DNA from 2 places in the Acidovorax sp. GW835-FHT14G06 genome. Region 2 is predicted to be linked to the other one. Evidence: predicted binding sites of a transcription regulator. Region 2 holds the regulator's gene; the other holds the start of a gene.
The links. The regulator FNR, encoded in region 2, switches genes on or off when oxygen is low (the NO sensors DNR and NnrR bind a similar motif). The targets are predictions, from matches to a motif close to TTGATNNNNATCAA.

Region 1: clpB (ATP-dependent chaperone ClpB) is a predicted target of FNR. The motif match lies at 1,471-1,484, and genes of this name have one in related genera.

Annotation. Positions count from the first base shown of each region.
Region 1 is NZ_JBXAGA010000002.1:14,646-19,628, forward strand. Features, by position in the region: gene AC1Q64_RS02510 (GspH/FimT family pseudopilin) at 1-137, shown strand, start outside; partial or broken gene AC1Q64_RS02515 (IS5/IS1182 family transposase) at 1,126-1,308, shown strand; gene clpB (ATP-dependent chaperone ClpB) at 1,559-4,165, shown strand; gene AC1Q64_RS02525 (hypothetical protein) at 4,241-4,591, shown strand; gene AC1Q64_RS02530 (coniferyl aldehyde dehydrogenase) at 4,740-4,983, shown strand, end outside.
Region 2 is NZ_JBXAGA010000002.1:312,637-317,619, forward strand. Features, by position in the region: gene ccoP (cytochrome-c oxidase, cbb3-type subunit III) at 1-204, shown strand, start outside; gene ccoG (cytochrome c oxidase accessory protein CcoG) at 286-1,731, shown strand; gene AC1Q64_RS04005 (FixH family protein) at 1,796-2,074, shown strand; gene AC1Q64_RS04010 (hypothetical protein) at 2,132-2,425, shown strand; gene fnr (fumarate/nitrate reduction transcriptional regulator Fnr) at 2,536-3,258, opposite strand; gene hemN (oxygen-independent coproporphyrinogen III oxidase) at 3,448-4,830, shown strand; gene AC1Q64_RS04025 (sulfite exporter TauE/SafE family protein) at 4,836-4,983, shown strand, end outside.

The DNA.
Region 1 (4,983 bases), 300 kb from region 2:
TAACCATCGCCCGGACAGATACACCAAGTTCAAGTGCTTTAGAGGAAACCCGGCGTGTTGTGGTAGCTCGTACCGGCCGAGTAAGGACATGCAAGCCCAGCACAGATACAAGCTGCACAAGTTCTGCGACTCAGTGATTTAATTTGATTTCGTTGCGACTGGGTAGATTCAGCTGGTTATGTCATAAATGTATTCGGTTTGTTTGACGAAGTAGCACTGTAGTCGATTATTGGTAGCATTGGGTTGCTACAGTCTAAGGGTTCTCTTACTGATTCTCTGAGCGGTCTGATGGCACAGCGCTGAAACCAAGGTGATATCCAAATGAAGCAGTCAGCCTATGCTTGGGCGACACTGCTGAGCCTACGTCTGAGGACAAGTTCACCGACATTATTGAATCGGTGTTCCTGTACTGAAACGATCTGGCAAATAACGTTCAATGCCCTGTAGAGCGGGTGCTGAGGCCGGCCGCCGTTTGCGGTGGGCATTTTTCTGTGTACTTTATTCATGCCGTAGTTGCGCACGCCCAGTGCCTCGGCGCTGGAAGAAGCACTGCGCGACGTGCCAGCTTTTCGGGAGTTTGCCGGTATGATTCAATAGGATGATTAGATCGCCAGCAAGTCGAGAATGCTGCGCTAGGGCAAGTGTCTGAAGTGCCTCAAGCTGCCCAATCAGAACTCGAACACTTCAAATGTTCTGCTGCAGGCCAGGGAAGTGCAACTACAAGCGGGCGCGATGTCGGATGTCATGCCCATTGCAGTTCCCAGCTCGACCAATATCCAAATCAGCGTGCGAGATTGAGATGTCTTGATGCGGGAAGATCCGTCAGTGATACCTCGGTATCAAGGCGCATATTGCTGGGGATTCGGAACCGACGCGCATAGTGCGATGCACCGCTGGAAGAGTGCGCGACTTGGTGGAGGCAAATACACCGTTCCACGGGCAGGGGGCTGGTGTCTGTGAGGATGAGAATTGCTAAAGGCTGGGCACCCGACCCAATACAAACCAGCACTTACCATTGCAAGTACCCGTGGGTCGCGGTAAGTGCCAGGCGCTGGACAGGGCACGCAATGGGGATGCTTTGCTGGAGTAGTACGAGAAGACCTAAGCCATATCCGAGCTTAGTTTGAGCATCCCTTTAGATTGCCCAAGCAAGAGTTCGAGCACCTGAATCTGCGCCACAGGAGGTTCAAGAAGAACACAGTGCAGATCGTGACGCTGTTCCATCTAGGCAATCCCTGGATGGCGCGGCATCAGCAAATGGCCTGTCTGAGGTCGGTGCGCGTGAAAGGGGCGCGAAGCCCGACATAGCGGCAATGTCCCCTGCGCTGCGCACGATTGGATGCTGGGCGCGCGCTTCGGTCGCCAATACTGAGGCAGTATTAGTTCGTGCAGCGCTACGGAGTGATCACAACCAATCTGTGAAGAGAGTCGTTTGTGTGATCTCTGTCGGCAGTGATTCGCAGCCAATCGCTGACTTAGGTCAATCGCCTGTCACGGCACTGTCTTGAAATCAGGCACTCCCTGCCTCAAGTTCAGTGCAATTCGGAGGATATAGACCATGCGTCTCGACAAATTCACCACCAAGTTCCAGGAAGCCCTGAGCGATGCACAGAGCATTGCCTTGGGCAACGACCACGCCTACATCGAGCCCGTGCACATGCTGGTGGCCATGCTCAAGCAGGACGATGGCCCTAAGGCGCTGCTGCAGCGTGCAGGTGCCAATGTGCCGGGGCTTTTGGCGGCGGCCGAGGCGGCCGTCAAGCGCCTGCCCCAGGTGCAGGGCAACGACCAAGTCCAAGGTGGCCCCGAGCTGGGCCGCGTGCTGCAGGCCACTGAGAAAGAGGCCATCAAGCGCGGCGACCAGTTCATTGCCAGCGAGCTGTTCTTGCTGGCCGTGATCGATAGCAAGGGCGAGGCCGCCAAGATCGCCAAGGACAACGGCCTCACCCGCAAGAGCCTGGAGGCCGCCATTGAAGCCGTGCGCGGCGGCCAGAAGATGGACAGCGCCGAGGCCGAAGGCCAGCGCGGTGCCCTGGCCAAATACTGCATGGACCTGACCGAGCGCGCCCGGCTGGGCAAGCTTGACCCCGTGATCGGTCGCGACGATGAAATCCGCCGCGCCATCCAGGTGCTGCAGCGCCGCACCAAGAACAACCCCGTGCTCATTGGCGAACCCGGTGTGGGCAAGACTGCCATCGTCGAGGGCCTGGCCCAGCGCATCGTGGCCGGTGAGGTGCCCGAAAGCCTCAAGGGCAAGCGTGTGCTCAGCCTCGACATGGCGGCGTTACTGGCGGGCGCCAAGTTCCGGGGCGAGTTTGAAGAGCGCCTGAAAAGCGTGCTGAATGAGCTGGCCAAGGACGAAGGCCAGACCATTGTCTTCATCGACGAGCTGCACACCATGGTGGGCGCAGGCAAGGGCGAGGGTGCGATGGACGCGGGCAACATGCTCAAGCCCGCTTTGGCGCGCGGCGAGCTGCACTGCGTGGGCGCGACGACGCTCGACGAATACCGCAAGTACATTGAGAAGGATGCGGCGCTGGAGCGGCGCTTTCAGAAGATTCTGGTGGGCGAGCCCACTGTGGAGGCCACCATCGCCATCCTGCGTGGCCTGCAAGAAAAATACGAAGTGCACCATGGCGTGGACATCACCGACCCCGCCATCGTGGCCGCGGCCGAGCTGAGCCACCGCTACATCACCGATCGCTTTCTGCCCGACAAGGCGATTGACCTGATTGACGAGGCGGCGTCCAAGATCAAGATCGAAATGGACTCCAAGCCCGAGGTGATGGACAAGCTCGACCGCCGCCTGATCCAGCTGCAGATTGAGCGCGAAGCGGTGCGCCGCGAGAAGGACGAGTCTTCGGTCAAACGCTTCGGTTTGATCGAAGAAGAGATCACCAAGCTGCAAAAGGAAATCGCCGACTACGACGAGATCTGGCAGTCCGAGAAAGCCCAGGCGCAGGGCAGCGCGCATGTGCGCGAAGCCATCGACAAGCTCAAGTTCCAGATCGAAGAGTTCACCCGCAAGGGCGACTTCAACAAGGTGGCCGAGCTGCAATACGGCAAGCTGCCTGAGCTGGAAAAGCAACTCAAAGAGGCGCAGGCGCAAGAGGCCGGCAAAGACGGCGCTCCCGCCACACGCCGCCTGTTGCGCACGCAGGTGGGCGCCGAAGAAATCGCCGAGGTGGTGAGCCGCGCCACGGGCATCCCTGTGGCCAAGATGATGCAGGGCGAAAGGGACAAGCTCTTGCAGATGGAGACCAAGCTGCACGAGCGCGTGGTGGGCCAGCAAGAGGCGATTGCTGCGGTGGCCAACGCCATCCGCCGCTCGCGCTCGGGCCTGTCCGATCCCAACCGCCCCACGGGCTCGTTCCTGTTTTTGGGCCCCACGGGCGTGGGCAAGACCGAGTTGTGCAAGGCGCTGGCAGGCTTTTTGTTCGACAGCGAAGACCATCTGATCCGCATCGACATGAGCGAGTTCATGGAGAAGCACTCCGTGGCCCGCTTGATCGGCGCGCCGCCCGGCTATGTGGGCTATGAAGAGGGCGGCTACCTCACCGAAGCCGTGCGCCGCAAGCCCTACAGCGTGCTGCTGCTCGATGAGGTGGAAAAGGCCCACCCCGATGTGTTCAACGTCCTGCTGCAGGTGCTGGACGATGGTCGCCTAACGGATGGCCAGGGCCGCACCGTGGACTTCAAGAACACCGTGATCGTGATGACCAGCAACATCGGCTCGCATCTGATCCAGGCCATGGTGGGACAGGACTCGGACGACATCAAGGAAGCGGTGTGGGGTGAGCTCAAAAACCACTTCCGTCCCGAATTTCTGAATCGCATTGATGAGACCGTGGTGTTCCACGCGCTCGACGCGCAGCACATCGCATCGATCGCCAAGATCCAGCTGCAATTGCTGCAATCCCGGCTAGCCAAGATGGATTTGGAGTTGCAGGTGTCGGATGCGGCGTTGGCAGAATTGGCCAAGGTAGGGTTCGATCCGGTGTTTGGTGCGCGGCCGCTCAAGCGGGCGATCCAGCAACGCATTGAGAACCCGCTGTCCAAACTGTTGCTGGAAGGGCGTTTTCCGCCCAAGAGCGTGATTCCAGTCACCGTGAACCCCGTGCTCGAGCCAGGTGTGTTTCAGTTCGGTGTCGCCCCGCAAGAGTGAGGCGGTCTCGGGAAGGGATTGCGGCGCCATTCTGGGTTGCAATGCTCTTCCTAAGTTGTGAAGGAGAGGTGTTGTTTGAATGATTTTGTTGCAGGCGTTGTGAGCCTGCTGCTTCGGGTGTTGTTCATTGCCATGGGGCTGGTTCTGTTTGCCAGCTTTCTTGTTGCGGCCATGTTGCTTGCACTGGTGTGGGCGCTGCGTGCAGGCTGGGCGCGCCTTACAGGGCGGCCGGTGACACCGTGGGTCATGCGCGTGGACCCGCGCACGGGCTTCAGTGCCATGTTTCGTTCCACAGAGCGGTGGTCGGCTGGGCGACGTGGTGCAGCGCCTGCGGATGTCAGTGAGGAGGCTACTGCGCAGCGCCGTGGTGGCATCCTGCCAGGTGCGACCCAGGTCACCGACGTGGAAGCGCGCGAAGTCCGATGATGCGGAGGTGACGGCCACCGCGCCACAGCCATAGTCAGCCTATGCGGGCGCACGGTCCCTGCCGCACAGGGAATGCCAACGGTTTTCAACCTTGGTACCCCCCATTTTTTTGTGACGCGCCGATCGGGGTGTCTCCTATCATCCGACCATGACACCAGCCGATATCCACGCCCATTTTGATCTTCAACGCCAGGCCAGCCGCGTGCATGTGGATGTGCCGCTGCTTGTGCGCCGTGAGCGGCTGCTGCGCCTTCGCAAGATGCTCGATGAGAATGGCCCGGTGCTGGCGGCTGCCGTCCACGCTGACTTTGGCATGCGTTCACCCCGCCTGACCGAGGTGGCCGACTTCTTCGTGCTGCGCACCCTGCTGTCGCACACGCTGCGTCACCTGG
Region 2 (4,983 bases):
AAGGGCAACCAGGCTCTGGGTGCGCCCAACCTGACCGACGATATCTGGCTGCATGGCTGGGGCGAGGCCGCCATCACGGCCATGATCAACAACGGCAAGGTCAACCAGATGCCAGCACAGGCCGAGAAGTTGACCGAGGCGCAGATCGGCGTACTCTCTGCCTATGTGTGGGGTTTGTCGAACAAGCAGGTGGCTGCACGTTGACATGTCCGCCGGGCGATGTTTGAAGCACTGCCCGGGTTTTCTTTTCAAAGCGCGCCCCTTATCCGTTCATAAAGCGACACCATGAGTACACCCAGCGAGCCTGCTCGCAAGGTCATTCCGATCACGCCAGTCGCCGCCGATGCCTCTTCTGCGGGCGAGATCATCTCGCTGTACGAAGCGCAAAAGAAAATCTACCCGCGCTCCATCAGCGGCTTGTTTGCGCGCTGGCGCTGGGGCATGGTGTTTCTGACACAGCTGGTGTTTTATGGGCTGCCGTGGTTTGAATGGGGCCAGCGCCAGATGGTGCTGTTTGATCTGGGGGCCCGCAGGTTCTACATCTTTGGTCTGGTGCTGTATCCGCAGGATTTCATCTACCTCACCGGCCTTCTGATCATTTCGGCGCTGTCGCTGTTCCTGTTCACCGCCGTGGCGGGGCGCCTGTGGTGTGGCTTTGCCTGCCCGCAGACGGTGTACACCGAAATGTTCATGTGGATCGAGCACAAGATCGAAGGCGATCGCAGTGCCCGCCTCCGTCTGGACAACGGTCCCTGGACGTTCGAGAAGATCCGTAAAAAGTTTCTCAAGCAGGTGGTATGGATTGCCGTGGCCCTGTGGACCGGCTTCACCTTCGTAGGGTACTTCGTGCCCATCCGTGAATTAGGCAGCGAGCTGCTGGCGTTTGAGGGTGGCTGGCAGATTTTCTGGGTGCTTTTCTACGGTTTTGCCACCTACGGCAACGCAGGCTTCATGCGCGAGCAGGTCTGCAAATACATGTGCCCCTATGCGCGCTTTCAGAGCGCGATGTTTGACAAAGACACGCTGATCGTCACCTACGACCCTGAGCGTGGCGAGCAGCGCGGCCCGCGCAAGAAGAACATTGACTACAAGGCCCAGGGGCTGGGCGACTGCATTGACTGTTCGCTGTGTGTGCAGGTCTGTCCTGTGGGCATCGATATCCGCAAGGGTTTGCAATATGAATGCATTGGTTGCGGGTTGTGTGTGGACGCCTGCAATACGGTGATGGACAAGATGCAGTACCCGCGTGGTCTGATCCGCTATTCCACCCAGAACGGCGTGGCCAAGCGCTGGACGCAGTCCCAGATGCTGCGTCGCGTGTTGCGTCCCCGTGTGCTGATCTACACCGCCGTGCTGGTAGCACTGTGCGTTGCCATGCTGGCCAGCCTGGTGGTGCGCACGCCGCTGAAGGTGGATGTCGTGCGTGACCGGGCCGCGCTCTCGCGCATTGTGGCGGGGGGCAAACTGGAGAATATTTATCGGCTGCAGATCATGAATGCCACGGAGGGCGAACAGCGCTACCGCATCAGTGCGCGTGGACTGGAGGGGCTGGAGGTGGCCTCCGAGGCCGAAGTGGACATTGGCGCAGCAGAGTCGCGCTGGGTGGCCGTGCGTTTGCAGATTCCGTACGGTTCCGCCACGTCGGGCTCGCATGCGGTTCAGTTTGACGTGCAGGCCGTAGGGGCAGCTGCCCATGTGACGGAAAAATCCGTGTTTCTTGTGCCGCGTTGAGCGGCATCCCGGTGGGGCCTTTCAGGGCCGCACTTTGACCGATATTGTTGAGGAGTAGAGCACCATGTCTTCAAACCCTGCCATCGCGACACCGGCAGTTCCCGTGCCCTGGTGGAAGTTCGGCCATGTGTGGCTGGTGATTGCCGGGCCTGCCATCGTGATCGTGGCTGGCTTTGTGACGCTGTGGCTGGCGATTTCTCGGCCTGACCCGGTGGTGGCCGAGGATTACTACCGACAGGGCATTGAGATCAACAAGACCTTGGTGGCGCCGGAGAAAAGCCTGGCACCGGCACTCAAGGCCCGCAACCATGCGGCCACCCCCGTGCAAGACCAACCACGCTGACAACCCGCCGGTCGCTGCCCCCAGCGACCCCAGGCAGCACCAGGAGACAGAACCGATATGTGGACGCAACGCCTGATGTGGATTGCATGGCCCGCCTTCTTGATGGCGGGCGTGCTGGAGATGCTGGTTTTTGCCATGGTGTACCCCCAGGACCTGCACTGGTTCGGCCAGCCCCTGGCGCTGTCACGGCAAGGGGTGTACACCCTCGCATTTTTTGTGTTTTGGGCCATCACCATGGCCACGAGCGCATTGACGACACTGCTGTCCATGTCTCCGTTCGAGGTCAACCGGTGCCCGGTGCCCGATGGGGAGCGCCCCGACGATTGCCGCAAGACATCGTCCTGCCCCTGAGCCCTTTTCGCCTGCTTGTCTGGGCATGCAATGCATGCCGTTTCGCAAGAGATGGTTGTACTTTGTGCGGAACCGACCCTCTGCGTGGAAGTGGCTCAGTGTCAGTGTCGTCAGTGGCAGGTCTGCTGGCTGTTCACAATGCGTCGCAGGGCATCGGTGTCGAGAATGCGCACATGGCGCTGTTTGACTTCCACGATCCCTTCTTCCACAAACTTGGAGAAGGTCCGGCTGACCGTTTCGAGTTTGAGGCCGAGGTAGCTGCCGATTTCTTCGCGCGTCATGCGCAACACCAGTTCCGACTGCGAGAAGCCCCGTGCATGCAGGCGCTGCACCAGGTTCAGCAAAAAGGCGGCCAGGCGTTCCTCGGCACGCATGCTGCCCAGCAGCAACATCACGCCGTGCTCGCGCACGATCTCGCGACTCATGATTTTGTGCACGTGGTGCTGCAGGGCTGTGACTTCGCGTGACAGCTCTTCAATGCGGTCGAAGGGCATGACACACACTTCGGCGTCTTCAAGTGCCACCGCATCACAGGTATGGTGGTCATTGACGATGCCGTCGAGCCCGATGATCTCGCCCGCCATCTGAAAGCCCGTGACCTGGTCGCGACCGTCTTCCGTGGCCACGCAGGTCTTGAAGAACCCGGTGCGGATGGCATACAGGGACGTGAAGGACTCGCCATTGCGAAACAGCGTGCCTCCGCGTTTGACTTTGCGACGGACGGCAACCACCTCGTCAATGCGCTGGAGCTGCTCTTCGTTCAAGCCCACGGGCATGCACAGCTCGCGGAGGTTGCAGTTGGAGCAGGCGACTTTGATGGTGAGCGGGTTCATAGGCACATGGACTTGGGTTGTTGGTCGAGCATATCGTGCTTGCCGTACACGAACCTGAATACAGGGCGCGGGCGAGCGGCTGACCTTCATCAAATTGTCGCCGTATCGCTTGTTGGTTCACTTGATGCAGGTCAAGGACATGTCCCGGAGCCTACGGCACAGTCAAGGTGTACGCAAGGAAATTTCCCCATGACTGCTGTTTCGCCAGATCTTCTGCGCCGCTTTGACGTGCCAGGGCCCCGTTATACGTCCTATCCAACGGCTGACCGATTTGTGGAGGCCTTCGGTCAGGAAGATTATGTGCTGGCGCTGCAACAGCGCCGTTCGGGCACGCTGGCCAAGGCCATGCCGCTGTCCCTGTACGTGCACATCCCGTTTTGCGAATCCCTGTGCTACTACTGCGCCTGCAACAAGATCATCACCAAACACCATGACCGCGCCGAGGTCTACTTGCGCTACCTGAGCCGCGAGATCGACCTGCACACCGCGCACTGTGGCGTAGGACAGGTGGTGAGTCAATTGCACCTGGGCGGTGGCACGCCCACCTTCCTCTCAGATGCGGGCTTGCGGGAGCTGATGGCCATGCTCAAGCGCAGCTTCACGCTGGCGCCCGGGGGCGAATACTCGATCGAAGTGGATCCGCGCACGGTCAACTCCGAGCGTCTGGCGCTCCTGGCTGAATTGGGTTTTAACCGCCTGAGTTTTGGCGTGCAGGACTTTGATGCCGAAGTGCAAAAGGCTGTGCACCGCATTCAGCCTGCAGAGCAGGTTTTTGCGCTGGTGGAGTCCGCCCGCTCGCTGGGCTTTGATTCGGTGAACGTGGACCTGATCTACGGCCTGCCGCGCCAGACGCCAGAGTCTTTTGACCGCACGCTGGCGCAGGTGGCGCAGCTGCGGCCTGACCGCATTGCGTTGTATGCCTATGCACACTTGCCGGAGCGTTTCAAACCACAGCGTCGCATCATCTCCGCCGAATTGCCCACAGGCGCGAGCAAGCTGTCCATGCTCTCGCGCTCACTCGATGCGTTCATGGACGCTGGGTATGTCTATGTGGGCATGGACCACTTTGCTCTGCCTACCGACGCACTGGCTGTGGCCAAGCGCCAGGGACGCTTGCACCGCAACTTCCAGGGCTACAGCACGCAGCCAGACTGCGACCTGATTGGACTGGGCGTATCGGCCATCGGCCGGGTAGGGGCGACTTACAGCCAGAACTCCAAGACGCTGGACGAGTACTACGACTTCCTGGACCAAGGGCGGCTGCCTGTGGTCCGCGGGCTGGCCCTGACCCGCGACGACCTGGTGCGCCGCGCGGCCATCATGGCCCTGATGTGCCAGGGCGAGCTGCTGTTCGAGCCGATGGAGCAGGCGTGGTTGATCGATTTCCGTCAGTACTTCGCAGCAGAGTTGGCGCAGCTGGAGGGTATGCAGGAGCAGGGGTTGGTACGGGTGGGGCCTGAGGGCATTGAAGTGACCGCCACCGGGTGGTTCTTCGTGCGCGGTATCGCCATGGTTTTTGACCGTTATCTGCAGGCTGACCGCAACCGCGCCCGGTTTTCGCGCATCATCTGACACCTATGCTTGCAACGGTTGGCTGGACTGCTTTGCTCATGGGGCTCGCCGGTGGGTCCCACTGCCTGGCTATGTGCTCCGCGCCCTGCGGGGCATTGGTGGGGCAGGGCGGCATGCCACAGTCGGACGGGGGTGCAGAGCAGGTGGTGCGTT